3 regions of the Solibacillus cecembensis genome follow, and region 3 is predicted to be linked to each of the others. Evidence: predicted binding sites of a transcription regulator. Region 3 holds the regulator's gene; each other region holds the start of a gene.

Region 1 (10,381 bases), on a different contig from region 3:
GATGAATTAAAAGAAGTAAAACCAGAACTATATGTGATCTCAAATACAGAAAGTGATGCTCATTTTGATGCGAAGTTTTATGCAGATACCGAGCAACTTTATCGTGGCGCGTTAAAAAATGTTGATTTAAATACAACGGTTTTAGATACGCATATTGAGGAGTTTATTACGGGAAAAGATGTACCGACTCAAGTAATGATCGACAATGTGTGGACAGATCGTTTTACGTTAGATGCGGAGAAAGAAAAGATGTACCCGCCAACACGTAATAAAATTGCGGTGTCAACTGCATTATTATTACCTGGCGTTCCCGTTGTACAATATGGTACTGAAATTGCGATGAATGGTACTGCTGGGGAAGAGGCGCACCAATATTACAATTTCAAAACAGATTCGGAGCTTGTTGACTATATTGGAAAACTGCAAACATTACGCAACAGTTCAGAAACACTGCGTAACGGTGAATTCAAATGGTTAAAGAATGAAGATGGCTATATGGTATTTGAACGTAAATCAGATACAGAAACTTGGATTGTTGTCATTAATAACTCAAGTAAAACGAAACGTATTAATATCCCAGTCTCAGAGCTTGGTGAAGGAAAAGAGCTTCGTGGAATGTTTGATAGTGAAATTATCCGCACAAATAAGGATGAGAATTATACTGTCATTTTAGACCGCGAAATGGTAGAAGTTTATCAAGTGATCGAAGCACGCGGGATTAACACATCTTATATCGTGGCGTTAAGCTTAGTTGTGGTTATTTACACAATATTCATGATTGTCATTATAAAACGTGGTCGCAAACGTCGTGCTGAACAAGCTCAGGCGAAGTAAAATCAAAATCATCATTTCGGATTAAACTGAAATGATGATTTTTTGCGTGAGTTGCAAGTAATTATAATTTTAAACGTTCCTGTAATATCTTCGCAACGCCATCTTCATTATTGGATAGTGTAATTTCATTGGCGATATTTTTGAGTTGGTCAATACCGTTACTCATCGCGACACCAACCCCTGCGTATTCAATCATTTCTAAATCGTTGTCCTCATCACCAAAAGCAATAATGCGTTCGCGGGGAATGCCCATTTCTTTTGCAATTTGGTCAATTCCAACAGCTTTACTTAATCCTTTGCGCACGATTTCAATAATTGGGTAAGGTGCACCCCAACGGCGATGTTCAATTAACTCAGCATGCACATCATGTAAATGCTGTCGAATAATCGGTACATTGGCATCATTTGCCTGAATTAATAAGCTAGTCGGATCTTCTAATAACGTTGTTTTTAAGTCGCCCATTTGTACACGAGGGCTGCCCATATTAAAAATATTTAACATTGCTTCATCTTCACGATGGATATACACATCATCAATGACTTCTGCAATCAAATTATTATATTCATATTTATGAATCGATTCGACTACATCATGCACGACGCGAATATCGACGGGGGAATGGATAGATTTCCACATAGGATTGCGCGGATGATGAACAAAAGCACCGTTAAAATTGACGATTGGTGTAACGAGTTTTAATTCTTCATAGTAAATGTGACTTGCTCGATAAGGACGGCCGGTCGCAATCATAACATGGTGACCAGCTGCTTGCGCTTTCATCAAAGTTTCTTTTGTTAGGGGAGAAATTTTTTGCTCATCGGTTAATAATGTACCATCCAAATCTAATACGATTAAATGTTTGTTCATTTGGAAAAACCTCCTTTTACCTTGCTTCAGCATTTCCCCTACTTCTATAGGTGGGGGATGAATGCCTAAATATGCAATGCTATTCAGTGGGGGGGCAAACCCCAGCTGAATCAAGTTAATGCCCCGGCGGATGTCACAGATTTTTTAGGGGAGTTTTCCGAGCGAGCTCGAAAAAAATCTGGACGCAATTACGCCGAGGCGTAATGGATATACTTTTCATTTTACCTTCAAAAAATAGCATCAGTCAAAGTTTTGTAACGTTTTCAATATTCTGCTAAAGTAATAGAGTAAAGTATATCGTATAGAGGTGAATACAGTGATTGTAAAAAATGAAAAGTGGAAGGCAATCCCACTATTACATGTTTATGATGAATCGATGGATAATGAGACGCCAGTTGTCATTTTTTTGCACGGTTTTTTAAGTGCAAAAGAGCATAATCTCCATTACGCGTATCAACTTGTAGAAAAAGGGGTACGGGTCATTTTACCGGATGCGCTCATGCACGGCGAACGTACGAACCATTTATCAGAAAGTGAAATGAATTTAAGCTTTTGGAAAATTGTTTTGAAATCCGTTGAAGAAGTCAATACCATCTATCAAGAATTGAAATTGAAGAACTTACTCGGTAACAATAATATTGGCATTGCGGGTACTTCAATGGGTGGTATTGTCACTTCAGGATGTTTGGCGGTTTATCCGTGGATCAAAACGGCGGGCATTTGCATGGGCACGACAAGTTTTACAAAGCTTGCGCAACATCAAGTGGAAGAGTTTAAGGCAAAAGGTATTGAATTTCAGATGACACCTGCGCAGCAAGAGGCAACCTTTAAAATGCTTTCGCACTATAATTTAGAGCAGCGTATGGAGCATGTTAAAAAAAGTCCGATTATTTTCTGGCATGGTCAAAAGGATTCGGTTGTACCATATCGTATGAGTCGAGAATTTTATGATCAGCTGGGGGACAGACAAGAGCAGTACCCGATTCACTATGTTGCTGAACCAAATGCTGGACATGCTGTGTCACGCAATGGCATTCTCACAGTTACGAATTGGCTGGTACAACATTTGGCATAACCTACAAGTTCTGATATGATTAAGTTAACATCATGGTGAAAGGGGAAACAAAAAATGGCGATTGATCAAGATATGAAAGATAGCATGTACGGCGCATTAGAAAACGTAATTGACCCAGAGCTTGGCGTTGATATTGTCAACTTAGGTTTAGTATATGACGTAGATTTAACAGATGAAGGTGCAGCAACAGTGACGATGACACTTACTTCAATGGGATGTCCAATGGCTCCAGTTATTGTAGACCAAGTGCAAACGGCATTAAGCGAATTACCTGAAGTGAAAGAAACTGAGGTAAATATCGTATGGCAGCCGGCATGGTCAAAGGACAATATGTCACGCTATGCGAAAATGGCTTTAGGTATCCGTTAAATAGTGAGAAAGATAGGCAAAAATGTTGTGTATTCAACGTTTCTGCCTTTTTTTATTTCTTGTAAATATTTTTACACTGCCGTAATTAATCAATTCGACATATGGTAAGCGGACAATTTTCACAATCAATTTCTCGTTTTAAATAATTTAAATCAAGAATAGTAATATAGCTTTTATCCATCTTAATCTTGTTTGTCTTTCGTAAATCCGTAAGCATTCGGTTGACCATTTCCCGACTCGTTGCGCACAAATTTGCAATCTCTGTATTTGTCAATGCAAGGTTAATATACACTTCATTGTCATTTCGATATTCACCGTACGTATTAGCTAAGCGAATTAAAGTTGAATAAAGAGCACCCTTTTTACCATGGAGCACTAAGTCACGTAAACGACTTTGGTTTTTTACATTTTCTGTTTGAATCCATTTTAAAAAGTCTATGAGCAGTGTCGGTTGTTCATTTAAAATCGTTTCAAATTGATTGTTGTGAATAGAAAATAGTGTGGAATATTCAAGAGTCTTTGCAGTCGTTGAATGATATTGGTCGCCGCAAAATAGTAAACTTTCTCCAATAAGGCTGTTCGAACTACAAATACGAATCGTTAATTCCTTGCCACTTTCTGTTTCCTTACTAATTTGAATAGAACCACTTTGAACTAAAAAAATATGGTCTGCCAATTCACCTTCTTGGAAAATATGCATCCCTTTGTCTGCTTTAATTAATGTTCCCTTTGAGTGAAATATTTCTGCAATTGTATGTGGAATCAATTGTAAAGTATCTACAAAAATCACATCCTTTTAGCTTATATGTAAAAATATTACTAATTAACTATGGAAATATCATAACACATTTTATTGCATGAAGGGATAAAAATATGGAGTGCAATTAATTTGAAGTTTGATTAATTTTGACCTACAATTAAATTAGTCAAATAAGGTCAAACCTAAAGGGGAGTAGCGAATATGCAATTTAATCAAACACAAGATAATCGTCCACCACTTGAACAATTTGGAAGGAACTTAATTGAACAAGTAAAAAGTGGGAAAATGGACCCGGTAATTGGACGCGATGAAGAAATAAGAAATGTCATTCGCATTTTATCAAGAAAAACGAAAAATAATCCAGTGTTAATCGGGGAACCAGGTGTCGGTAAAACCGCAATTGTTGAAGGGTTAGCACAACGAATTGTTCGTAAAGATGTGCCAGAAGGGTTAAAAGATGTTCAGCTATATGAGTTGGATATGAGTGCATTAATTGCAGGGGCAAGCTACCGTGGTCAGTTTGAAGAGCGTTTAAAAGCGGTGTTAAAACAGGTGAAAGATGCTGAGGGAAGTATTATTTTATTCATCGACGAAATTCATACGATTGTAGGCGCTGGAAAATCAGACGGTGCCATGGATGCAGGTAATATGCTGAAGCCGATGCTTGCGCGAGGGGAACTTCACTGTATTGGTGCGACGACATTAGATGAATACCGCATGTATATTGAAAAGGACCCGGCACTTGAGCGACGTTTCCAGCAAGTGATGGTAAGAGAACCTTCTATTGAAGATACTGTATCCATTTTGCGTGGGATTAAAGATCGTTTTGAGGAGCATCATCGTGGTGTTCGTATTCATGACCGTGCCATTATTGCCGCAGCACAATTAGCGAATCGTTATATTACCGAGCGTTTCTTACCTGATAAAGCAATTGATTTAGTAGATGAAGCATGTGCAATGATTCGTATTGAGATGGATTCGATGCCACAGGAATTGGATCAAGCAACACGTCGTTTAACTCATTTGAAAATTGAACAGCAAGCATTGAAAAAGGAAAAAGATGCAGCAAGTAAAAAGCGTCTGGAAACGTTAAATGAAGAAATAGATCAATTAGAAAAATTAAATAAAAGTATGCAAGAGCAATGGGATATCGAAAAAAATGGCTTACAAATTGTTCGCGATAAAAAAGATCGATTAAAAAATTATATTGCGGAAGCAGAAGAGTTAGTTCAAACGAATAGTAATTTAGCGCGTGCAGGTGAATTGCAATACAGTAAAATTCCAGAGCTAAAAAAAGAAGTTGCGGTGTTAGAGCAGCAGTTAAAAGAGACAGAAGGTAATCGGATGTTACGTGAGGAAGTAACCGAAGAGGAAATTGCAAAAATTATTTCCCGTTGGACAGGTATCCCCGTAACGAAGCTTGTAGAAAGGGAACGCGAAAAATTACTGCGTTTAAAAGATACATTGCATGAACGTGTTGTAGGTCAGGAAGATGCGGTTACATTGGTGACAGAAGCAGTATGGCGTGCGCGTGCAGGAATTAAAGACCCAAATAAGCCAATTGGTAGCTTCTTATTTTTAGGACCAACAGGTGTCGGAAAAACAGAATTAGCAAAAGCATTGGCTGCACAGTTATTTGATTCGGAAGATCATTTCATTCGGATTGATATGAGTGAATATATGGAAAAACATTCCGTATCTCGATTAGTCGGAGCGCCTCCAGGGTATGTCGGTTATGAGGAAGGCGGTCAATTAACAGAGGCTGTTCGCCGTAATCCATATTCGGTCGTGCTACTTGATGAAATTGAAAAAGCGCATCCAGACGTGGCAAATATTTTATTACAAGTGCTAGATGATGGGCGTATTACTGATAGCCAAGGTCGTATGGTGAACTTTACGAATACGGTCGTGATTTTAACATCGAATATTGGCTCACATTATTTATTAGAAAATAGCCAACAATCGGAGGAGTTAGTGAATGCGGCATTGCGTCAGCATTTTAAACCGGAGCTATTAAATCGTATGGATGATATTATTATGTTCCATGCATTGTCGAATGAGCATTTCCATGCGATTGCTTGGAAATATGTTCATCAGCTACAAGCGCGTGTTGCAGAGCAAGAAATTACATTGCAAGTAGATGAGGCGGTTGTGGACTGGGTTGTCGAAAATGGCATCGATCCACAATTTGGTGCGCGTCCGTTAAAACGATTTGTGCAGCGTCATTTAGAAACGATTGTTGCAAGAGAGTTATTAAAAGGGGACGTAACAGCTGGAGAAACGCTGCGTATTCGCATGAAAGATGGAAAAATCCGAATCGAAAAATACATGTAAAAAAAAGACATCCACTCGGCACAGTTGTGCACGAGTGGATGTCTTTTCTAATTAGTGTTGTTCTGCTTCGAACTCTGGAGTTGATTCGTTTGGAATAACTGCTGCGATAACAAATACTAAAACACTGAATGCTAATGAAATAATAGCACCGTTTAGGAAGTTAAACTCAACATTTAATACAGAGCTTACTACATAGTTTAGCATAGACACTAATAAAAATGACCAAAAGAAAGTAACGATATATTGCATCAAATTCACCTCATTGAACTTATTTAAATATTTATTATAGAATTACATCCTCAATATCATACCATAAGCTCGCTCAAAAATAAAATAGAGAATCGAACAATTCGGTAAGTTGTCAAATATTTTTGATACGTGGGAAGTATTTTTTCGAGAAATTAAACTTCTATAGGGAATCTAATTCATAATGCGCAAACTTCCCCTTGATCTATATATAATTAATTAAAGAATCTATCATTTAAAATTCCCTCTGAAAAATGGGGAGTTGATTTCCATTCCAGTCCGGACGCTTTCCACGGGCACGGCTCCAACTAACTTATTTCGAGAGGTGTCTCGAAATAAGTGGATTTTCCGCACGTGCTGTTCCCGTAGGAGTCGCCTCCCCTCCATTCCAATCAACTCCTTCTATTCAAGTTTGTCCCAATACAATTCCTAATCATTTTTTTGAATATGAAGTTAGTTTCAGCTATTCAATCTCTTTATTGAAATATGCGCTCGATAATAAAATTTATTCCTATAATACCGTTGAGACTGCAAAACATGCCGTCTGCCCCCACCTTTATAGAATCTTTTTGCCACTTCAAAGGTTCAACTTTGCACAAAGTTTGTATGATTTTTGCTCCTCAATAGCCAAAAAAAGTGGGATATACTTTTCCTAATGGGATAAAAATCTATTGAGGTTGACGCCGCCTCCCACGGAAGCGGCGCAATAAAACTAGGAAGCTTCAGTAGGAAAAACGTTATAAAGGCTGGCCTTGCACAAAGCACAAAGATGAGTCGTATAGATTTGTGCAACAAAGCTGTGCGCCTCATGTGCTTAGCCAGCCTAAACTAGCGCATACTTTATTAGAAGTTTTATTAGAAAACTTACATCACAAGGATAGATTCTTTTGTTGATCTTATATAATCAAAAAAATCTTTAAAAGATAAGAAAGTATAAAACTTTTGGGTCTCTGTAGTTATGAGGAATAAGCCAAATAGAACGGTGATGAGCATGAGGCGAAAAAAGGACCCGACCGAATTATTCTACTCGGATAGTGTGTCAAAGATGCGTTAGCGTATTTGTTCTTGTTTTCAGAAAAGTTATGGTCTATAATTAGTACCAGATACTAAACGTTAGTGGTATAAATAAAGGTGAAATGGGATTGAAAACCAAGGGGGATACAAAATGAATGCAGGGATTATTGGAATTGGGAAATACGTACCAGAGAAAATAATGACAAATGCTGATTTTGAAAAAATATTAGATACATCAGATGAGTGGATTCGTTCTCGAACTGGAATTGAACAGCGTCATATTGCAGAAAATGAAGAAACATCTGATTTAGCATATAAAGCAGCGGTAAATGCGTTAGAAAATGCAGGGATTACTGCTGAGCAAGTTGGATTAATTATCGTGGCGACTGTTACGCAAGATCAAAACTTTCCAAGTGTTGCATGCCAAATTCAAGAACGTTTAGGCGCATCTAATGGGGGTGCGATGGATATTTCAGCAGCTTGCTCTGGATTTATTTATGCAACGACCATTGCTCAACAGTTCATTAACAGTAATAGCTATGACTATATATTAGTAGTAGGTGTTGAGAAGTTAACGAAGAATATCGATTGGACTGACCGTAATACAGCTATCTTATTTGGTGATGGGGCTAGTGCAGCGGTAATTGGGAAAGTATCAGAAGGTAGAGGGATTTTATCTTTTGAGCTTGGCGCAGATGGCACGGGCGGAAAACATTTAAAATTGGATGAAAAACAACATGTGTATATGAATGGACGCGAAGTATTTAAGTTTGCCGTTCGTCAAATGGGGGAATCGGCTTTAAGTGTTATTGAAAAAGCTGGGCTGACAAAAGAAGATGTTGATTATTTAGTGCCGCATCAAGCGAATATTCGTATTATGGAAGCCGCACGTGAACGTCTAGGTTTACCAGAAGAAAAAATGTCTAAAACCATTCAAAAGTACGGCAATACTTCTGCTGCATCAATCGGGATTTCGATTGTAGATGATCTTGAAGCAGGGAAAATAAAAGATGATGATATCATTGTCCTAGTCGGTTTTGGCGGAGGCCTCACATGGGGTGCCTTAGCAATGAAGTGGGGTAAATAAGTAGTAAACGTAGAATAAATCAAACTTGAATAAATCATCAAGTAAAAGGGAGAATTGAATGATGGAAAAAAGACGAGTAGTTGTGACGGGAATTGGCGCTGTAACACCAGTTGGGAATAGTGCCGAACAAGCATGGGAAAATGTAATAGCAGGTAAGTCAGGTGTAGGTCCATTAACACGTGTTGATACGAGTAAATTTCCTGTTTCAGTTGCAGCAGAAGTAACAGACTTTAATATAGAAGATTATATTGAGAAAAAAGAAGCGCGTAAAATGGATCGCTTCACGCATTACGCACTTGCAGCGTCCATGATGGCAGCAAAAGATGCAGATTTAACGATTACTGACGAAATGGCTCCACGAGTTGGCGTTTGGATTGGTTCAGGAATTGGTGGAATGGAGACACATGAACAGCAATTCCTAACATTCCAAGAGCGCGGTGTACGTCGTGTTAGTCCGTTCTTTGTACCAATGATGATACCGGATATGGCATCTGGTCAAGTATCGATTTATCTTGGCGCAAAAGGTGTGAACTCTTGCTCTGTAACAGCTTGTGCATCTGGTACGAATTCAATCGGTGATGCGTTTAAAGTTATTGAACGCGGCGATGCGGATGTCATGATTACGGGTGGGGCAGAAGCGCCGATTGTAACGATGGCGATTGCTGGTTTTTGTTCAAACACAGCATTATCATTAAATCCAGATGCGAACACCGCTTCTCGTCCATTTGATAAAAATCGTGATGGCTTCGTTATTGGTGAAGGTGCAGGGATTTTAATTTTAGAAGAGCTAGAGCATGCAAAAGCGCGCGGGGCAAAGATTTATGGTGAAGTAGTAGGCTATGGTTCAACAGGCGATGCCCACCATATTACGGCGCCAGCTCCAAACGGTGAAGGTGCTGCACGTGCAATGGCGATGGCGTTAAATGATGCCAACGTTGCTCCAGAACAAGTTGGCTATATTAATGCTCACGGTACAAGTACACCGTATAATGATTTATTTGAAACACAAGCGGTGAAGACTGTATTTGGTGAGCATGCTTACCAATTGGCGATGAGCTCAACTAAAAGTGTAACAGGCCATTTATTAGGTGCAGCTGGCGGTATTGAGGCAATCTTTACGTTAATGGCGTTAAAAGAAGGTATATTACCACCGACAATGAACTTACATGATCCAGATCCAGATTGTGATTTAGATTATGTTCCAAATGAAGCACGAAAAGCATCGATTGACTTCGCATTAAGCAATTCTTTAGGCTTTGGTGGTCATAACGCTTGTCTATTATTCAAAAAATATACTGAGGCTTAATTTCTAAGAAAAAAGTTCTTAAAACGAAAAACAACGTGCGCAGTCATGACGCACGTTGTTTTTTCGTATAGTTGTACAAAGGATGGTGTCAATCGCACGCTTTGTCTTATTTTTATTTTGTTATGGAATTTGTGTTATATCTATTAGTAATATCATTTTGTATTTAAATTACCGTACGCTTGGTTATTCATGGCGTGCTGTCATGTTGTACATACTAAATAGTGCGGAAATTTATTTAGCAATTGGTACTTTAGGGATTATGTTTATCGTCGTTTTCGCCCTAACCCCATCGCGTTCTCCATTTTCTTAAGCGTTTTTGAAGCAATTGCATTTGCTTTTACAGCACCTTCATCTAAAATTGCGTCAAGTTCTGGTGAGTCGATTAATTCGTTATAACAATCTTGAATAGGTGTTAAATGAGTGATAACCGCTTCGGCAACACCTGCTTTAAAATCACCATAGCCTTTACCTTCGTATTTCTTTTCTAA
Region 2 (10,381 bases), on a different contig from region 3:
CAGAATACAAAAAATTAGGTATTCCAGGTGAAACAGAGCTTGGCGGACGTGGCGTAAGTTATTGTGCCGTTTGTGATGGCGCATTTTTCAAACAAAAGAACTTAATCGTTATCGGTGGTGGCGACTCTGCGGTAGAAGAAGGTATTTTCTTAACACGTTTTGCTGACAAAGTGACAATTGTACACCGTCGTGATAAATTACGTGCACAAAAGATTATTCAAGATCGCGCATTTGCCAATGAAAAAATTGACTTCATTTGGAATACGACAGTGAAGGAAATTCATGAAGTAGATGGTAAAGTAGGGAAAGTAACTTTAGTATCAACAGTAGATGGCGAAGAAAAAGAAGCGTTAACAGATGGCGTATTCGTATACGTGGGCATGCTTCCGTTAACGGGACCATTTGGACCTTTGAATATTTTAAATGATGCAGGCTATATTGTAACAAATGACCAAATGGAAACGACTGTACCTGGTATTTATGCAGCAGGTGATGTGCGTGAAAAAACGTTACGCCAAATCGTAACAGCAACAGGCGATGGAAGTATTGCAGCTCAAACCGCACAACACTACATTGAAGAATTGAAAGAAAAGTTTAATTTTTAAGAATATTTAATACAAATGTCATCGAATTGAAATATAAATAGGTTAAACTAAGAGTGTAATTGTTTAACCCCCTGATATTCTAATATTTTTAAGGTTGTTTCCATGTAAAGAATCATGGAAGCAACCTCTTTTTATTGTAGAAATGGAAAGACATCTGTCAGATGTTTTGCCCTCGTTTAGTTCGTTCATCTACTGAATAGAAATAACTGGTTGCGCACGTTCTTTTACGGAATGCATTTGACAATGTATAATATAGCTAGGATCAAATGAAGGATTGAGGTGTTAATATGCAACGTATTACAAACTTATTGGCGATTAAGGATGGCAAAGTGTTATTACTGCAAAAGCCAAGAAGAGGATGGTTTGTTGCTCCAGGCGGAAAGATGGAGCAAGGAGAATCCATTTATGAATCAGCAGTACGTGAATTCCAAGAAGAAACGAATTTAACACCAAACTATGTTCATTTAAAAGGCACATACACTATGGTCATAAAGGATGGCGATAACGTAGTAGATGAATGGATGCTTTACACATTTGTCGCAACAGATGTGGAAGGTACCGCGTTTGATGAAACAAGAGAAGGTAAGCTTGGCTGGCATTCAATAGATAGTTTAAGTACACTACCAATGGCTGCTGGGGATCGCACAAATTTAATATTCGCGGCATTAAAGAGTGGCATGCAATATGGTACATTTGAATATACAAAGGATTTTGAGTTAATTAGCGAAAAAATCCAAAATTCAATGGAACAATAAAAAAGGAGCTGATTTTGTGGGTAATAGTTCAAGCTATACACATGAGCTAGTTATTATTACAGGGATGTCCGGAGCAGGTAAAACAGTTGCTGTACAAAGCTTTGAGGATTTAGGATATTACTGCGTCGATAATTTACCACCAGAATTATTAACGACCTTTTTAACCTTAATGAAAGATTCTGCAAAGAAAATTACACGGGTTGCCGTTGTGATGGATTTACGCGGGCGCGAATTTTTTGAATCGCTTATCGAATCCCTCGATACTTTGTTAGAAGAAGAGGAAATTTCGCCGCGCATCTTATTTTTAGATGCAGATGATGCAGCACTTGTTCGTCGTTATAAAGAAACACGTCGAGCACATCCGCTTGGACCACAAGGGTTACTACTTGAAGGGATTCAACTTGAACGTCAGCTACTTTCTGAAGTAAAAGGACGAGCACAAATCGTTGTTAATACTTCAAAATTAAAGCCACGTGAATTACGAGAGCGCATTACGACAGAGTTTTCGAATATGAGCAGTCCTACATTTTCAATTAATGTCATGTCATTTGGTTTTAAGCATGGGATTCCGATTGATGCGGATTTAGTTTTTGATGTCAGATTTTTAAAAAATCCATATTATGTAGAAGAGCTTCGTCACAAAACAGGGTTGCAAACAGAAGTTTCCTCCTACGTTTTAGCAACGGAAGAAACGCAACAGCTCATTATGAAGTTAACGGATTTATTAACATTTATGATTCCACAATATCGTGATGAAGGGAAATCACAGTTAGTCATTGCATTTGGCTGTACAGGTGGTCAACATCGCTCTGTGACACTAGCGGAATATTTCGGTAAGCTCATTGGAAACAATCATCACGCCGTTATTTCGCATAGAGATATCAATCATAGAAAGGATTGATGTAATGAAAAAAAAGAAGACACGTATTGTAGTTATTGGTGGCGGTACAGGGCTATCAACGATTTTACGTGGTTTAAAACTGCATCGATTTGATATTACGGCGATTGTAACCGTAGCAGATGATGGTGGCTCATCAGGACGATTGCGCGATGATTACGATATTCCACCACCAGGAGATGTCCGAAATGTCATCGCAGCACTATCGGATGTAGAGCCTTTGGTGGAGCAAATGTTTCAATATCGTTTCTCTCAATCAGCGGATTTAGAAGGGCATTCATTAGGAAATTTAATGCTGACTGCTCTAACGGAAATTACCGGTGATTTTAATCATGCCATTGCTGAGATGAGCAAGGTATTAAATGTCCATGGAAAAGTCGTACCAGCTGCCAATAAAAAAGTAACACTCCATGCAGAATTAAACGATGGTACGAAAATCGTTGGGGAATCTAAAATTCCGTCTGGCCATGCGCCAATTAAGCGCGTGTATTTAGAGCCAGGTAATGTGAAGCCATTACCAGCTGCGATTCATGCTATTGAGCGTGCAGAGTATATTTTAATTGGTCCTGGTAGCTTATATACGAGCATTATCCCTAACTTACTTGTGAAAGGAATTGGGGAGGCAGTCGTGCGCGCAAAAGGACAAAAAATTTATATTGCCAACTTAATGACGCAGCTTGGAGAGACGATTCATTACAGCGCGTCGCAACATATAGAAGCAATCCATGAACATGTGGGGCAACCGTTTATCGAGGCAATGCTTATAAATGAAAAAAGATTGCCGTCTTCTATTTATGAAAATTACCGTGAAGAAAATGCGGAGCCTGTGCAATTTGATGTCGAGAAACTCGAACAAATGGGTATTCAAATTATAAAAAAAGAAATCGCTATTATTCAAGACGGTGTTGTACGTCATGATGCGAAAAATTTAGCAGATTGGCTTTGTGAATATACAGGGCAAAATAAAAATTAATAAGGATCAAAAAAATAAACTTGTAAGTGTCTGTATACATAGTTTGCTAGGAAAGGGGGAACACAACGCATGTCATTTGCATCAGAAATGAAAAAAGAAATTACACAAATTGAAGCGGATGACAGCAGCTTAAAAGCAGAAGTATCCGCTCTTATTCGCATGAATGGTTCATTAAGTTTTGCCAATCGCCAGCTCAGTTTAGATGTGCAAACGGAGAACGCCGCGATTGCAAGAAGACTTTATACCATTGTGAAAAAACTGTATCCATATACCGTAGAATTGCTTGTTCGAAAAAAGATGCGTTTGAAAAAGAACAATGTTTATATTTGCCGTATTCGTGATGGAGCCCGTGAATTATTAGCAGATTTAGAAATACTATCGAACTCATTTGAACTCAATCATACGATTTCAAATGTATTTATTCAGAAAAATAATCAGAGGCGTGCTTATTTACGAGGGGCATTTTTAGCGGGTGGTTCAGTCAATAATCCAGAAACATCTTCCTATCATTTAGAAGTATATTCTTTATATATAGAGCATGCAGAAGCATTAGCAGACCTGATGAACCGTTATGATTTGAATGCGAAAACGATTGAACGAAAAAAAGGCTTCGTTACGTATTTAAAAGAAGCTGAAAAAATTTCTGATTTCTTAAACTTAGTAGGTGCACACCAAGCGATGTTAAAGTTCGAGGATGTTCGGATTGTTCGCGATATGCGTAATAGTGTCAATCGCATCGTGAATTGTGAAACGGCTAATTTAAATAAAACAATTGGTGCCGCGATAAGACAGGTAGAAAATATCCGCTATATTGATAATGCAATCGGTTTAGATCAGTTACCAGAGAAATTACGTGAGATTGCAAGATTGCGTGTGGAATATCAAGATGTTACATTAAAAGAACTGGGTGAAATGGTATCCACTGGTGTCGTAAGTAAATCTGGTGTGAATCACCGTTTACGAAAAATTGATGAAATCGCCGAAGCTATACGTCGCGGAGAGCATGTAATCAAATAAAATGTGAACGATTTCATAATTCATGTGTTCATGGATTGTTCTTTTTGGAAAATTTAGATAAGATGAAGTATATAGAGTAAGGAACGGTTGTGAAAGGGAGTTTTATATATGGTAGAAAAGCAAGTTGAAGTAAAACTAAAATCTGGCTTACAAGCTAGGCAAGCAGCATTATTTGTACAAGAGGCAAACAGATATACATCGGATGTATTTTTACAAAAAGACCATAAAAAGGTCAATGCAAAATCGATTATGGGTATTATGAGCTTAGCTGTGGCAAAAGGAACAGTTGTCACATTAAGAGCAGAAGGCCATGATGAAGAAAAGGCACTTGATGCATTGCAAGTGTTAATTGAAAAAGAAGACTAATCAAGCAAGTTTACGTAACACAAACAAATGAGTTAATTCCATTTGTTTGTGTTTTTGTTTGTGGAAAGAAAAAAACTGCCCTTACAATCATGGAAAATGATTGTAAGGGCAGTTTAGTAGCTTAATCTTTTACTTTTTAGAATCGTTACTACGTTCGTAAATTTTATCGATTAAACCGTACTCTTTCGCTTGTTCAGCAGTCATGAAGTTATCACGATCTGTATCGCGCGCAAGTGTTTCGTAATCTTGACCAGAATTTTCAGCCATGATACGGTTTAATTTTTCACGTAAGAATAAAATACGTTTTGCAGCAATTTCAATTTCAGTTGCTTGCCCTTGTGCGCCGCCTAAAGGTTGGTGAATCATTACTTCTGAGTTAGGTAATGCAATACGTTTTCCTTTTGCACCCGCAGATAATAAGAAAGCACCCATTGAAGCTGCCATACCGATACAAATCGTTGAAACATCTGGCTTGATGAAGTTCATTGTGTCATAGATGGCCATACCTGAAGTAATTGAGCCACCTGGAGAGTTAATGTAAAGGTGAATATCCTTATCTGGATCTTCTGCTTCTAGGAATAAAAGCTGTGCAACGATTGAGTTTGAAACGTTGTCATCAATGGCACTTCCTAGTAAAATAATACGGTCTTTCAATAAGCGTGAATAAATATCATAAGCACGCTCACCGCGATTTGTTTGTTCAATAACTGTAGGAATTAAATTCATTGTAAAATCCTCCCCTGTTAAAAGCTAAATTCGTTTACTTGTGCTGAAATTTAGGTATGCATTCCAGCTGTATACCTATAATACACGTGTTAGTCAAGGATGGTCAAATATAAAGTCTGATTTTCGTAGTTGAAAAATAAGCTAAGCCTTTGTATAATAGGAAGGTCGTATACTTCATTAAATAGAAGTGGTCATTTTACCATTAATAACATAATGAAGCCTATACCTTTTAATACTAAGCCCTCGTGGTGTAATGGATAACACGTAAGATTCCGGTTCTTGCGCTGGGGGTTCGATTCCCTCCGAGGGCGCCAAATTACTTATTAAAGAACTAGTAATAATTATATATAAATCCCTCTAAATGTTGAGCTATCAGCGTTTAGGGGGATTTACTCTTTGCAAATGTATTTTCGAGAAAACGTTAAAAATGAAGCGATATTACACATTATTTTTGACCTGCAAATAGTGTAGACCATTATAACTTCCCTTAAGTTTTAACCGAAAGTTCACAAACTTAAATATCTTTCTAAAAATAATTGAATTCGCTTGAAAAAAACCTCAATAATTAGTACATTTATACATATTACATTTGTTGTAAGAAAAATCGACTTTTTTCGACAACGAACAAAAGCTATGTATTTATTTAAGTAGCTATACTGTTATGCCTTTTATGGGCACCATTTTACTGTTTTAATATACTTATATATACCAATTGTAGAGATAGGCTAGGCGTAATTGATTGGGCTATCATCAACAATGGGGGTTGAAGGTTTAAGGGATAAGATAATCACTGTACCGATTCATTTTATCCTAAACTCAATCTTTTTAAACTTAAAATTAACTTTCGAGCGTAACACATCTAATCCATGTGTTGCGTTTTTTTTGTAAATCTTAAAGAAGTTATGGGGAAATTAACAAAATAAGGCATGACAATGGTTGTCGTGACACATGAGATGGGCTTTGTACGTGAAATGGGCGACCGCGTATTATTTATGGATGGTGGCTATATTGTAGAAGAAGGTCATCCAAAAGATATATTTGGCAATCCGCAAAACGAACGTACAAAAGCGTTTTTAGGCAAAGTATTATAAACATTTAGCGGCATATACTAGTGTATACTGCTCTTTCAAAATTAAATTAAAAATGCCGCCTTACTGAAATAAAGTAAGGCGGCATTTTTTCCTCTTTTAGTTTGGCATATTTTTCGCTTGTTGCGCTTGTCCGTACATATTGAGCATCGTGTTCATATCGGCTTGTGCAAGTTGTGCGACTTGGTAAATACCCTTTTTGTTTTGGTAAAGTGAAATTTCGTAGGCCATTTCAATACAGTTGGCCACGGAATCTTGGAGAACGCGACGTAAAACGGGGTTTGTTGCTTCGAGTGCAGCAGACGTTTTTCCGGTAGCACTAGTTTTATGACAGCCAAGCATGAAACCAGAAATAACGCCGTCACAAATTTCACTTGGTGTTTGTATCGGCTTTTTCGGTTCGCCAGGTTTCAGCCCATAAGTGAAGTCATTGCCCATTTGCATATTATAGCTTCGTGTCGGATGCTGTGGGTCGTGCCCGGTTTTGTATGCCTCCATCGTAATATTGTATTCATCGAGCATAAACGCATACTGACGGTCCATAATGGTAAGGAGCTCTTGGTCTTGTACTTGATCTCTTAATAGTACATATTGATTGAGACCAGCAATCATTGAACCTAAGACCTCATGTGCGTCAAATAGCTCGTGCGCACCGTGATTCATCGAAAGTGGCATGGGATTGTCTTGAGATTGGGAAGATTGAGTATGCATATAATAACCTCCATAACAAAATTTTCGTACAACGTTATTGTGGCAATTAGTAAAAAAAATATGCATGAACGAAAATGAATTAAGAAGGAAAAGAGGGATTTTTTGTGATAAAAAATAATAAAGGCAATGCATTAGTGACAGTACTTGTAATTATTGCAGTCATTGGAATTGTAGCAATGTTCACTATTCCAAAATACAATAAATTAATAGAAGGTGAAGAACAAATTGATGCTTCTTGGGCACAAGTGGAAAATCAGTTGCAAAGACGGTTTGACTTAATTCCCAATTTAGTCAATTCAGTAAAAGGTTACGCAGCACATGAAGAAGGGATTTTTACACAAATTGCGAAGGCGCGCACAGATTACGGAAATGCTGGCACTGTTGAACAAACAGCAACTGCAAATAATGAACTATCAGCAGCATTAGCACGTTTACTTGTTATTGTGGAAAAATATCCGGATTTAAAAGCGGATGTTCAATTTACACGCTTAATGGATGAACTGGCAGGAACGGAAAATCGTTTGGCAGTTGCTCGAAAAGATTATAACGAGACGGTCCAGCAGTTTAATAATAATGTTCGAACATTTCCAGGCAATTTAATCGCAAAAATGTTTGGCTTTGAGAAAAAAGCGTATTTTGAAATTAAAGAGGGTGTGGAAGAATCACCGACTGTTGATTTTGGAAGTAACGATTAAGTATATGGTCAAGTCACTGTAAGGGAAGGGGGGATGATATGAGATTTTTAGTTTCAATCATAGTATGTATGCTCGTTATGCCGTTGACGATAATGGCAGCAATTCCGGAAAAACCTGCATACAATTCGTACGTTTATGATAAAGCCAATGTCATTTCGGATGATGTGGAGCAAAATTTGATTCGAGCAGCAAAGGCTTTGGAAGGTTCAACAGGTAATGTAATTGTCATGATGACGATTGATACGATTGGCGATTTGGCGCCTTATGAATTTGGTACAGAAGTAATTCGTAAATGGGGCATTGGAGATGAGAAGTTAAATAATGGGATGCTCATTTTTGCGACGACGGATCAAGGACCTGGAAAAAATGATGTTTGGATTTCGGTCGGTGAAGGCTTAGAAGGAGATTATCCAGATGGGTTGCTAGGGAGCATGGTTGACACGTATATGATGCCTTATTTAGAAAATGGAGATTATACGAATGCATTTGCCAACATTTTTAGCACTTTCTATGAGGAAATGGGTGGAGATGCAGGTGGCGCCGATTTGGTGAAACCCATTAATGAGGATGATGATTGGCCGATTGCACTCATCATTTTTATCGTTATCATTTATTTAAGTCTTAGTAAATTTGGTGGCGGTGGTCCTGGTGGCCGTAGACGAGCAGCAAGACGCATTTACCGCGCGGGTGGATTCTCAACTGGCGGCTTTGGCGGTGGTGGTCGCTCATCCGGAGGTTTTGGAGGCTTTGGTGGAGGCAGTTCATCAGGTGGCGGAGCGGGACGTAAATTTTAAGTTTGTAAGAAAACGAACATTTACTAAGGTATAATTGATATTTACCTTAGTAAGTGTTTTGAATTTTAAACGTAGCAAGGAGACATCAAAAATGATTGTACAATTTTATTCCAGACCAAATTGCGAATTATGTGTGGAAGGGCTGCAAATATTGAAATTAGTTCAAGAAGATATTCCATTTCAAATTGAACAAATCAATATTGAAGAAAATGATGCATTGCACGAAAAGTTTATGGTAATGATTCCGGTTGTAGAGTTTAACGGGGATGTTATTCAATTTGGACGGTTGGATTACCCAACATTAACGCTGGCGCTAAGTGACAAAAATTAGCGCCTAAACGATAAAATATGAACAGATTTAATAAAAAATAATTGCAGAAAATTCGGCTATCCTTTATACTGTGGTTAGGAAATATTTTTTTTGCACCAAGCGGGACATAAAAATGGTAGCAGGGACAAAAAGTGTCCAATGGATAGTTAGTAGGTGGTTTTTTGGACAAAAGCTCTTTTTTGGATGCAGGGCGTAAGTTAATGCCAGAAATCGATCAGATTTTTAGAAAACGATTTCGTGTTTTACAAGCAATTGAGATGTACGGTCCAATTGGTAGAAGAGCTTTAGCAGAGCAGCTGCAATGGACAGAACGAGAAGTGCGCAATGAAACAGATGTTTTAAGTGAGCAACAACTAATTGTCATTCAACAAAAGGGTATGATTTGCTCGGCGCAAGGGTATAGCATATTAGAACAGCTTAAAGCATTATTTCAAGAAATATCGGGTATAACAGTGAAAGAGCAGCAACTCGCAAAGCTTTATAAAATTGAACGGGTTATTATCATTCCCGGTAATGTTGAAGAAGATGCATCTGTTAAAAATGTATTAGGCAAAGAAGGCGCGAAAATCATTACGCAACACGCACGTGAAAAATGCAATATTGCGGTTACGGGTGGAAATTCCGTTGCAGCAATTGGTGATTTCTTATCGCCGACATCTCCGCTCAATTCGGCATGCTTTATTGCAGCACGTGGTGGTATGGGCGACGAAATGAGCTTCCAGGCAAATACAGTCGTCGCGAAATTCGCACAAGCATGTAACGCAACGTATCGCACATTATTTTTACCAGAACATTTAAGTGAGCAAGCGTATCAAGCGATGAAAAGTGAGCCGATGATCCAAGAGATGATGGCTTTATATGAAGGAATCGATATCGTTGTTCACGGCATTGGCGCGGCGCAAGAGATGGCCATCAGGCGCAATAGTTCTCCAAAAGAGCAGCAACTATTAGAAGAAAAAGGGGCTGTTGGTGAAGCTTTTGGCTATTATTTCAACGAGGTTGGCGAAATTGTTCACCATATTCGAACGATTGGCATTCAGCTCGAACAAGTAAAAAAGGCACAGCATATTATTGCGATTGCGGCAGGTATTAATAAAGCGATCGCAATTCAAGCGTATTTTAAAAATGCCACCTGCCAGACAACATTTATTACAGATGAACGAACGGCAAATGAAATTATTGCCAAAATTAAGTGAGTTTTTTACGGTGTGCTCGGCCATAAACTGACTCAAGAGCAGACTGATTAAATAATAAATATATTTAACTGGAGGAATTACACATGGTATTAAAATTAGCAATTAATGGATTTGGTCGAATCGGACGTTTAGTATTCCGTGAGGCGATGAAACATGAAGAATTTGAAGTAGTTGCGGTTAATGACTTAACAGATGCAGGTCAGTTAGCACATTTATTGAAATTTGA
Region 3 (10,381 bases):
ATGTTTTAACGGATGCTATGAAAGCCGCAGATTTATTGGAGGCGGGTACGGTTATTATTAATGATATTCCAACGTTCCGTATAGACCACATGCCATATGGAGGCGTAAAAATGAGTGGCTATGGTAGAGAAGGAATTAAATATGCAGTGGAAGAAATGACAGATTTAAAATTCATTACAATGAAACTTAATTTTTAAATGCCCTTAGGATGATTTGACTAGAGAAATCTTAAGCTGGAAAAGTGAATAGGAGGATGTTTTACAATGAATGCTGTATTACCAATGAGTTTTTCACGTACAATTCAAACACGATTAGTATTACCACCCGATACAAATCATCATAATTCTATTTTTGGTGGGAAAGTATTAGCTTATATCGATGAAATCGCGGCCATTACAGCGATGAAGCACGCGCAAGGGGAAGTGGTGACGGCTTCTTTTGACTCGGTTGATTTTGTTTCTGCTGCGTATGCGGGGGATATGATTGAGTTGGAGGCAATAGTAACTGGCACTGGACGTACATCGATGGAAGTGTATGTCCGTGTTGTTACTCGAAATATTAAAAATGGCTCTAAAAAACTAACGACAGAATCATTTGTAACGATGGTTGCCATTGATGAACAAGGTAAGCCAAGGGAAATCCCAGCTGTTGAGCCAAATACTGAGTTTGAAAAACATTTATTTGATACAGGCCCGATTCGTCAAGAGCATCGAAAAGCGAAACGTGCATTATCTAAAAATAGAAGAGGTTAATGGATAGACGTAAAAATCCAGCATGTCGTTATAAAACGAAATGCTGGATTTTGATTTTGAAAAACTTACTTTAATCGTGTAATTCATGCACAATGCGTAATAAAGAATCTGATGAAGTGGATACGAGTGTAGTGGTTTGCGTTAAGCCTGTTATAACAGTAGAAATGGATTGGATATCTTCTGTCGTTTCTTCATATTTTGATCTAATTCCTGACACTGCCTCGGTAATAGATGTAAAGGAATCAGATAAACTCTTTTGTGTTTCGACACTCATTTTTATTTGCTCATCGACGCTCGTAACGGACGTTGACATTTGTTCAATATTTGATTCGGTTTCATGAATTAGGTGCGAAACATTTTGCACGGCATTTTTCGTTTCTTCCGCCAATTTTCGTACTTCATCTGCGACAACCGCAAAACCTTTCCCATGCTCGCCAGCCCTCGCTGCTTCAATCGAGGCATTTAAGGCAAGTAAATTCGTTTGATCAGCAATTCCTGTAACAAGGCCAACAATTTCAGAAATCTTTTGAGATGAACGACGTAAATTAATCATGGAAGATTCTAAAATATCCACGCCATCTAATACAGTTGCCATCAGAGCGGTTTGGGTAGCAAGATGGGCAGTCCCGATTGTGGATTTATCCTCAGTTTCTGCGACTAAACTTAGTCCTTCCTTTGTAACGCCGGTGATGTCTTCTGTTTGTCCTGCAATTTCTTGAAGGGACGCATTTGTTTCATCACTAATACTATTTAATTCCGTTGCGGTACGTTGAATACGGTCAATTAACTTTTGTTTAATGAGCTCCCCTTCATTTCGGATGCGCTGTTCTTCAAGCTCGTACGCTTCAATAACGAGTTGTTGCTCAAAGTTAATTACTTTAGAGAAGGCATTGATAGCGCGTCCCATATCATGTGAAGGCATATTGATTGTTTGGATAAAATCAATAAATGTTGTCATCAATGATTGGAATGAGGCGATATACCATTTGGATTGTAAGCCGATTCGTACATGGACATGCGCAATAATCTTTCGTTCCTCGATGTAAGCAGAATCAATACGACAATTAAAAATATCCTTTAAATGTTTATGTAATGTCACTTTTAAACGCTCGATTTGCGTAGTATTTTTAATAATTTGTACTAAATCTACGCTTAAACTAATGGCTTCATAAAATTGTTCAACCATGACTGGAATGAGGTCATTTGTATAGGGCTGAAGCTGTTTAAGAACTGCTAAATCTTCACGTGTCAATTTTAATAATTGAAGCTGCTTATTTAATTCAGGGTATTTGGAAATGTCTAAAATAACTTCCTTAGAATATTTTGCTGAATCAAAAAATGTTTGATTTGAAGCTTTAGATGACTTAGAGAACCAATTAACCATTGTTTTCCTCGTTTCATAATTTTCTGTCTTATATACATAATACGCTTTTTATGTAAGATAATCAGTATTATTTTACTATTTGTCGTGAAAAAAGTGACATTTGTATTTTAAATTTAAACAATGTAAAATATAGGATGAAAACATAACTTATATTTCCAAGCAAAGGACGTTGTATGATGCAGTTTCATAAAAGTCGTTTAAAATTTGTATTACCTTTATCTCTTGGTGTTGCGATTGCCGCGAATATTATGTTAGTGAATAATTATCAAGAAGTTCCAGACCAAAATCGAATATACATCGTTATTGGTGCAGCTCTTTTAACGGCAGTGATTTCATATTTCTTGTTTCCTCAAGACGGGGATCATCCCGAAGATCGAGATTCAAAATAATGGCGTCATACATAAAAAAACTCGACTTAAATGTGTCGAGTTTTTTTATGTTCAAAAGGAGATAATAATTAAAGGTATCATTAATATTTATGAATCTTTTTAAAACTTCGCACGTAAATAAGATAATACTCCTACGTAGGAGAAATAACGAACCCTATTAATGCGGTTCCAAATAATTTAAAACAAAGTGAGGTTGATTACAAATGGAATCTAAATGGTCAAAAGTAATTATTCATGCAAGCGCATTTTTTGCTCCTTTTTTAGTCCCGATTCTATTTTTCTTAATAAGTACGGAAGAAGATGTGAAACGAATTTCGATGCAAGCATTATTATTCCAAGTTATATTCGGTATTTTAATTGCGATTGCGGGAGTATTGTCATTTATACTAATCGGTCTACCATTCTTATTAGTATTCTTAGCGATTTTCTGGATTGCCCCTGTTATCGGTATCATCAAAGCGTTATCCGATTCGGACTGGAATTATCCAATTGTAGGTCGTTGGATTTAACAAATAACGTTTCTATAAACCACTATTTCAACTGTTGTTGGAATGGTGGTTTTGTACTATAGAACGGACAAATATCGCTCAAACGAAATAATAAATGTATAATTTTTCAAGAAAAACCCCATAAGTAAAGAGAGAAATTAACTTGTTTCAGCAAATTCCTTTTGTACCGTAAGCAAGGGCTATGATTTGCATTTCGTTTTTTGTCTATTGTATATTTAAGTCAAAGATAGTCAAAGTCAGTGGGTTGTGAGGTGAGAGACAGCATGAGGAATATATCTGACATTATTGAAGGGTATTTAAAAGAAGTTATTGAATTAAAAGGACAAGGACATATTGAAATTAAACGGAGTGAACTTGCCGATAAGTTCCAATGTGTACCTTCGCAAATTAACTACGTCATTAATACACGATTTACTGCTGAACATGGTTACTTAGTAGAAAGTAAGCGTGGAGGTGGAGGCTATATTCGAATTTTGCGCGTTACCATTCACTCCAAGAAAGATTTATTAGATGAAATGGACACACAAATTGGTGATGATATTGCGCAAATAAATGCCAATCGCATAATATACCGAATGCTTGAAGAAGCGATTATTTCCGAGCGTGAGGCAATGATTATGAGAGCGGCGATGGAACGCGAGACTTTGCAATTACCGTTGCCATTACGCGATCAACTAAGGGCGAATATTATGCGTGCCATGTTAAAAGTAATTTCGTTTGAGAAGTGAGGGGGATGTTAGATGATATGTGGACATTGTAAGCAAAGACCTGCCAATGTGACCGTTACACAAGTTCAAAATGACCAAAAAGTTGAACGGTATTATTGCGAAATATGTGCCGCACAATTTCACCCATTTCAATTTGAGGTAAGTGAGGAGCCCGTTTCAATTCAACAATTTATTTCCAATTGGATGAATTTCTTACCAGCTTCGACTACGAAAGAAATTAAACAGGCGACAGAGAAGAAAACAACAAATTGCCCAACATGTGGTTTGACGTATCGCCAATTTTTAAAACAAGGTAAGTTTGGATGTGAAAATTGTTACGAAACGTTTAATGCGCAATTACCACAATTGCTTGAACGCATTCAAGCGGGCACTAAACATGTTGGTTTTAAAGAACAAACGATATCAATAGAAAAGATAAAGCACCAAATTGAAACACTACGAGAACAATTGCAGCAGGCCATTGTGGCGGAATACTTTGAAGATGCCGCCAAGATTCGTGATGAAATACGCTTGCTTGAGAGCAAAGTATATTCGGGAGGTGAGGGGCAATTATGAATATCGAGCACTTTTTAACGAATGCCAATCCGGGCTGGATGAAAAATGAAGATGGTTCGGATATCGTCATCAGTACGCGCATTCGACTTGCTCGTAATATTGCTGGGACACGATTTCCGAATAGCTTTACTGAAGAGGAAGCACAGGGAATAGAAGATCAGGTGATGAACGCGTTATTTTCTATTGAACAAAACCCGTATCACTTTTCTTACTTTCCTATAAAGGATATGCCGCAATTGCAACGTCAGATTTTAGTTGAAAAACATTTAATTAGCCCTAATTTAGCGAAACGTAAAAAAATTGGCTCCGTTTTTATCACAGAAGATGAAGCATTCAGTATTATGGTGAATGAAGAGGACCATATCCGAATACAATGTTTAGCCTGCGGAATGCACATTGAGGATGCATTTGAGAAAGCGCGCAAAATAGACCGTTATTTAAGTCGACATATTACGTATGCTTATCAGGAGAGATATGGTTATTTAACGAGCTGCCCAACAAATGTCGGTACAGGTTTACGCGCCTCGGTTATGCTACATTTACCAGCCCTAACCGTTACAAAACAAATGAATGCATTAATTCAAATGATGACAAGATTAGGAATGGTTGTAAGGGGTATATATGGAGAAGGTAGTGAAAATTTGGGGAGTGTTTACCAAATTTCAAACCAAATAACGCTAGGGAAATCTGAATTGGATATTTTGCAGGAGTTACGTGATGTTGTTGAACAAGTGATACGAAAAGAGAAAAGTGCTCGAAAAGCATTACTTATTCGTGCACCATCGACATTAGAGGACCGTTTGAGTCGGTCACTCGGCACTTTAAAATATGCCAAAATTTTAACGAGCGAGGAAGCGGCGAGTTGCTTATCCAATGTACGGCTAGGAGTGAGTTTAGGGCTATTAGAACCGATTTCTCAAAGTCGATTGAATGAGTGTATGTTATTAATTCAGCCGGGATTTATCCAGCAATATGTCGGTACTACGTTGCAACCAGCTGAACGCGATATGTATCGTGCGAAGCTGTTACAAGATAAACTAAGTGAACAAGATGAAAGTGTTAATAATGGGGAAAAAGGGGAGGATTCTATATGATGTTTAATCGATTTACACAACGCGCACAAAAGGTGTTACAACTTGCTCAAGAAGAGGCAATTCGTTGGAAGCATAAAGAAATTGGAACAGAGCATATTTTACTTGGCCTTATTCGTGAAGGTGGTGGGATTGCCGCTAAAGCGTTAGAGGCGATTAATATTAGCCCACAAATGATTGAATCGGGTATTGAAGAGCTTGTAGGAAAAGGAACAGAAGAAGTTGGCCCGATTGTTCATTACACACCGCGAGCTAAAAAAGTAATTGAATTATCTTTAGATGAATCACGTAAACTCGGTCATGCTTATGTAGGGACAGAACATATTTTATTAGCGTTAATTCGTGAAGGAGAAGGCGTTGCCGCACGTGTATTAGCCAATACAGGCGTTAGTATTAATAAGGCACGTCAGCAAGTACTATTACTTTTAGGGAATAATGATTCAACTAATGGAAGTAGCACGCCGATGAATCAAACGGTTAATACACCAACATTGGATAGCCTAGCACGTGATTTAACAGTGGTAGCACGTGAAGGTTCCCTTGACCCTGTTATCGGCCGTTCAAAGGAAATTACTCGTGTGATTGAAGTTTTATCTCGCCGTACGAAAAATAATCCCGTATTAATCGGTGAGCCAGGTGTTGGTAAAACAGCGATTGCAGAAGGGTTAGCGCAGCAAATCGTAAACAACGAAGTACCTGAAATTTTACGTGACAAACGCGTTATGACTTTAGATATGGGAACTGTTGTAGCGGGTACAAAATATCGTGGTGAATTCGAGGATCGTTTGAAGAAGGTAATGGATGAAATACGTCAAGCAGGTAATATTATTTTATTCATCGATGAGCTGCATACATTAATTGGTGCAGGTGGTGCAGAAGGTGCGATTGACGCATCGAATATTTTAAAGCCATCATTAGCGCGCGGTGAATTGCAATGTATTGGTGCAACGACATTGGATGAGTACCGTAAGTATATTGAAAAGGATGCAGCACTTGAACGCCGCTTCCAACCAATTAAAGTAGATGAACCGACTGTTGATGAAACAATCCAAATTATTAAAGGGCTACGTGATCGTTATGAAGCGCATCATCGTGTAAAAATTACGGATGAAGCAGTGGAAGCGGCAGCGAAATTATCAGACCGTTATATTTCAGATCGTTTCCTACCAGACAAAGCAATCGATTTAATTGATGAGGCTGGTTCAAAAGTACGTTTACGTTCTTACACAGTGCCGCCAAATTTAAAAGAGCTAGAAGATAGTTTAGAGAGCATCAAGTCTGAGAAGAATGCTGCTGTATCGAGCCAAGAATTTGAAAAGGCTGCAGCGCTTCGTGACTCAGAACAAAAGGAAAAAACGAAATTAGAGCAAATGAAAAAAGAGTGGAAAGAGAAACAAGGGAAAGAAGAGTCTACAGTAAATGTGGATGACATTGCGCAAGTTGTGGCGATGTGGACGGGAATTCCGGTTTCAAAAATCGCTCAAGAAGAATCCGCAAAACTATTGAATCTTGAAGAAGAATTACACAAACGTGTAGTTGGCCAAAGTGAGGCAGTAGAGGCAATCTCTCGTGCAATCCGTCGTGCTCGAGCGGGGTTAAAGGATCCGAAACGTCCGATTGGTTCATTTGTATTCCTTGGTCCAACAGGTGTTGGTAAAACAGAGCTAGCACGCGCTTTAGCAGAGGTCATGTTCGGTGATGAAGATTCGATGATTCGCGTCGATATGTCTGAGTATATGGAAAAACACTCAACTTCTCGCTTAGTTGGTTCACCTCCAGGCTATGTAGGGTTTGATGATGGTGGTCAATTAACAGAAAAAGTTCGTCGTAAACCATATTCTGTTGTGCTTTTAGATGAAATTGAAAAGGCGCATCCAGATGTGTTTAATATTTTATTGCAAGTACTGGAAGATGGCCGATTAACAGATTCGAAAGGTCGTACAGTAGATTTCCGCAATACAGTGGTTATTATGACATCGAACGTTGGAGCAGATGCCCTTAAATTCCAAAAATACGTTGGCTTTAATGTTGGCGATACAACAACGAAAAATAAAGATATGAAAGGGACGATGCTTGCAGAATTGAAAAAAGCATTCCGTCCAGAATTCTTAAACCGTATTGATGAAATGATTGTGTTCCATTCATTAGAAAAAGAGCACTTAAAAGAAATCGTTACGCTGATGGCACAGTCTTTAATAAATCGTTTGAAAGAGCAGGATATCGTATTGGAGCTAACGGAAGCGGCCCTTCAAAAAATTGTCGAGGAAGGCTATGATCCACAATATGGAGCGCGCCCATTACGTCGTGCAATCCAAAAACACGTAGAGGACCGCTTATCAGAGGAGCTATTAAAAGGCGAAATTGATAAGACGCAAAAAATCGTGTTGGATTACGTAAATGAGGAATTTATGGTACACAGTCAGCAAAGTAGTGTGGCTACAAACTAATTTCACAAAAATATAACACTATAAATGAATTGCGGGGTAGGATTTTTCTACCTCGTTTTTTTGTTCAAAAAGAAACTTTAGCGAAAAGAATAGGCGCTGTGAATGGTTTCATGTACAATATAAGAACAAACATTCGGAGGTTTAATATATGGCAAAGAAAAAATCAAAATTTATGTGTAATAGCTGCGGTTACGAGGCGGCAAAATGGATGGGGCGTTGTCCTGGTTGTGGTGAATGGAATACGATGAATGAAGAAGTCGAGGTCATTTCAAAGGGACCACGAGGAGCTTTTCAGCATTCTTCAACGACGACAAAAGCAATTCCTATCATTAATGTAGACACACCAGAAGAAACGCGTATTGTAACACAAATGAATGAATTTAACCGCGTTCTTGGGGGCGGTATTGTACCGGGTTCATTAGTGTTAATTGGGGGAGACCCAGGGATTGGGAAGTCTACTTTACTGCTCCAGGTTTCGGCATTGCTCTCCAATCAAGGAAAGCGCGTATTATATATTTCTGGTGAGGAGTCTGTTCGTCAAACAAAGCTACGTGCAGAGCGTCTAGGTGTTAAGTCGCCGGAGCTATACATTTATTCGGAGACCAATTTAGAATTTTTAAATCAAACGATAGAAGAGGTTCAGCCGAAGTTTGTGATTGTCGACTCCATTCAAACAGTGCATCATCCTGAAGTGACAAGTGCACCCGGAAGTGTTTCGCAAGTAAGAGAATGTACGGCGGAATTGATGCGAATTGCGAAAACAAAAAATATCGCCATTTTCTTAGTCGGGCATGTGACGAAGGAAGGGCAAATTGCAGGGCCGCGTATTTTAGAACATATGGTTGATACCGTACTTTATTTCGAAGGAGAACGTCATCATAATCATCGTATTTTGCGCAGTCAAAAAAACCGTTTCGGATCAACAAATGAAATTGCGATTTTTGAAATGTTACAGGGCGGACTGAAGGAAGTATTAAATCCTTCTGAGCTTTTTTTACAGGAACGTTCACAAGGCGCACCTGGTTCGACGGTTGTTGCTTCGATGGAAGGAACACGTCCGATTCTTGTTGAAATTCAATCGCTGGTCACACCCACGAGCTTTAATTACCCAAAGCGTATGGCAACGGGTGTAGACCAAAACCGTGTGCAATTGCTGATGGCTGTGTTAGAAAAACGTATGGGCATGATGCTACAAGCCCAAGATGCGTATATTAAAGTAGCTGGTGGTGTAAAATTAGACGAACCCGCAATTGATTTAGCGGTTTTAACAAGTATTGTTTCAAGTTTTAAAGACCAGGCAGTTCGCCCGACAGATTGTTTTATTGGTGAAGTTGGCTTAACAGGTGAAGTGCGTCGTGTTTCCCGTATCGAACAACGTGTACAAGAAGCAGCGAAGTTAGGTTTTCAGCGAGTAATTATTCCAGCTTCGAATATTGGTGGTTGGGATTTCCCAGAAGGAATTCAAGTCGTGGGTGTCGAAACGATAAGTGACTCTTTAAAATCATCGTTTCGAGATTTATAAAGAAATAAAAAGGGGAAGTTCACCAAAATGGCGACTTCCCTTTATATTAAGCTTTTGCAGATGAAGTTTTTTTCGCGAATGCTTCTCTTGTGAAAATACCAAATGGCTTGCCAATCGGTAAAAACTTAAAGCCTAAATGCTTATTTAAAACATTTGCACCAGCACCATAAAATGATAGAAGGGCAATAATTAGTTCTGAATAAGCAGCTAGTAAGTGCATGCCGTTCTCCATAATGCCAAATGAACTTAAAGCTAAACCAACGAATAGGAAATCAATCATAACGAAAATGGCAAATAAAACTTTATTCGTTTCTGCTGCTCCAATCGTCATGAACAGGGTAAAGATTAAGTAACCTAAATAAACAACACCTAGCTGACGCGTATCAGCAGATACTTGTAATGCTTCACCGAACACGCCAGCTTGTACTAACCAGCTTGTACCAACACCCATCCAAAATAAGCCGTAAGCACCGAATGCTGTTGTACCAAATGTATTATTATGTTTTGCATCTAATGCAGATGCATAAAACTGAGCAATGCCGCCTAAGAAAATTGCCCAAGGAAGAACTAAACCTAACCCGTCTGTCCATCCAAGTTTTTGAGTGGACGCAACAAACGTCACGATTGCTAATCCAAATAAACCTATGGCTGACGGATCAGCAGTCGAAATTTTTATTTCTTTTGTTGTATTCAAAACGCATTCTCCTAACTTATGATGTATTCGAAACTGTTATATTACGGATAATATACTAAAATAATGTAATCAACTACAAGATGGTATATTTTTGAAGGAAGAGTGTCATTAAAGAATGAATATAATACAAATTTAACAAAGGAAATATCGTTAAAAGGCTCATTTTTGAGGAATAATAAAGATAAGGTAGCGCATTTTGTTGTAAATCAATGAAATATATCGAATACTGTTGTAGTACAAATTTGGGACTTGTTCGTCGCATCAAATGAATGATACATGTATAATTATTTTTAGGAGGTGAATAGCATGT

What was found. The regulator CtsR, encoded in region 3, represses protease genes until heat stress. The targets are predictions, from matches to a motif close to ATGGTCAATAAAGGTCAAACA.
Region 1: the regulator CtsR is predicted to act here: its motif matches at 4,069-4,089, upstream of ACQKIH_RS12985 (ATP-dependent Clp protease ATP-binding subunit).
Region 2: the regulator CtsR is predicted to act here: its motif matches at 5,430-5,450, upstream of clpP (ATP-dependent Clp endopeptidase proteolytic subunit ClpP).

The regions. Positions count from the first base shown of each region.
Region 1 covers NZ_JBNNMF010000013.1:86,114-96,494, forward strand. Annotated here, with positions in the region: gene ACQKIH_RS12960 (alpha-amylase family glycosyl hydrolase) at 1-834, shown strand, start outside; gene ACQKIH_RS12965 (Cof-type HAD-IIB family hydrolase) at 896-1,702, opposite strand; gene ACQKIH_RS12970 (alpha/beta fold hydrolase) at 2,019-2,777, shown strand; gene ACQKIH_RS12975 (metal-sulfur cluster assembly factor) at 2,832-3,146, shown strand; gene ACQKIH_RS12980 (Crp/Fnr family transcriptional regulator) at 3,232-3,936, opposite strand; gene ACQKIH_RS12985 (ATP-dependent Clp protease ATP-binding subunit) at 4,108-6,240, shown strand; gene ACQKIH_RS12990 (YjzD family protein) at 6,292-6,489, opposite strand; gene ACQKIH_RS12995 (beta-ketoacyl-ACP synthase III) at 7,652-8,587, shown strand; gene fabF (beta-ketoacyl-ACP synthase II) at 8,649-9,893, shown strand; gene trpS (tryptophan--tRNA ligase) at 10,157-10,381, opposite strand, start outside.
Region 2 covers NZ_JBNNMF010000004.1:163,414-173,794, reverse strand. Annotated here, with positions in the region: gene trxB (thioredoxin-disulfide reductase) at 1-605, shown strand, start outside; gene ACQKIH_RS05565 (NUDIX domain-containing protein) at 893-1,360, shown strand; gene rapZ (RNase adapter RapZ) at 1,377-2,261, shown strand; gene ACQKIH_RS05555 (gluconeogenesis factor YvcK family protein) at 2,266-3,231, shown strand; gene whiA (DNA-binding protein WhiA) at 3,301-4,248, shown strand; gene ACQKIH_RS05545 (HPr family phosphocarrier protein) at 4,357-4,614, shown strand; gene clpP (ATP-dependent Clp endopeptidase proteolytic subunit ClpP) at 4,744-5,340, opposite strand; tRNA gene ACQKIH_RS05535 (tRNA-Arg) at 5,580-5,654, shown strand; partial or broken gene ACQKIH_RS05530 (peptide ABC transporter ATP-binding protein) at 6,264-6,431, shown strand; gene ACQKIH_RS05525 (spore coat protein) at 6,528-7,139, opposite strand; gene ACQKIH_RS05520 (LemA family protein) at 7,316-7,834, shown strand; gene ACQKIH_RS05515 (TPM domain-containing protein) at 7,873-8,628, shown strand; gene ACQKIH_RS05510 (glutaredoxin family protein) at 8,720-8,959, shown strand; gene ACQKIH_RS05505 (sugar-binding transcriptional regulator) at 9,121-10,155, shown strand; gene gap (type I glyceraldehyde-3-phosphate dehydrogenase) at 10,239-10,381, shown strand, end outside.
Region 3 covers NZ_JBNNMF010000010.1:65,249-75,629, reverse strand. Annotated here, with positions in the region: gene ACQKIH_RS10670 (aldehyde dehydrogenase family protein) at 1-197, shown strand, start outside; gene ACQKIH_RS10665 (acyl-CoA thioesterase) at 264-752, shown strand; gene ACQKIH_RS10660 (protoglobin domain-containing protein) at 823-2,136, opposite strand; gene ACQKIH_RS10655 (hypothetical protein) at 2,313-2,525, shown strand; gene ACQKIH_RS10650 (magnetosome magnetite crystal formation protein family) at 2,729-3,034, shown strand; gene ACQKIH_RS10645 (CtsR family transcriptional regulator) at 3,298-3,762, shown strand; gene ACQKIH_RS10640 (UvrB/UvrC motif-containing protein) at 3,775-4,317, shown strand; gene mcsB (protein-arginine kinase McsB) at 4,314-5,411, shown strand; gene ACQKIH_RS10630 (ATP-dependent Clp protease ATP-binding subunit) at 5,408-7,855, shown strand; gene radA (DNA repair protein RadA) at 8,004-9,377, shown strand; gene ACQKIH_RS10620 (acetate uptake transporter) at 9,424-10,071, opposite strand; gene ACQKIH_RS10615 (PIN/TRAM domain-containing protein) at 10,378-10,381, shown strand, end outside.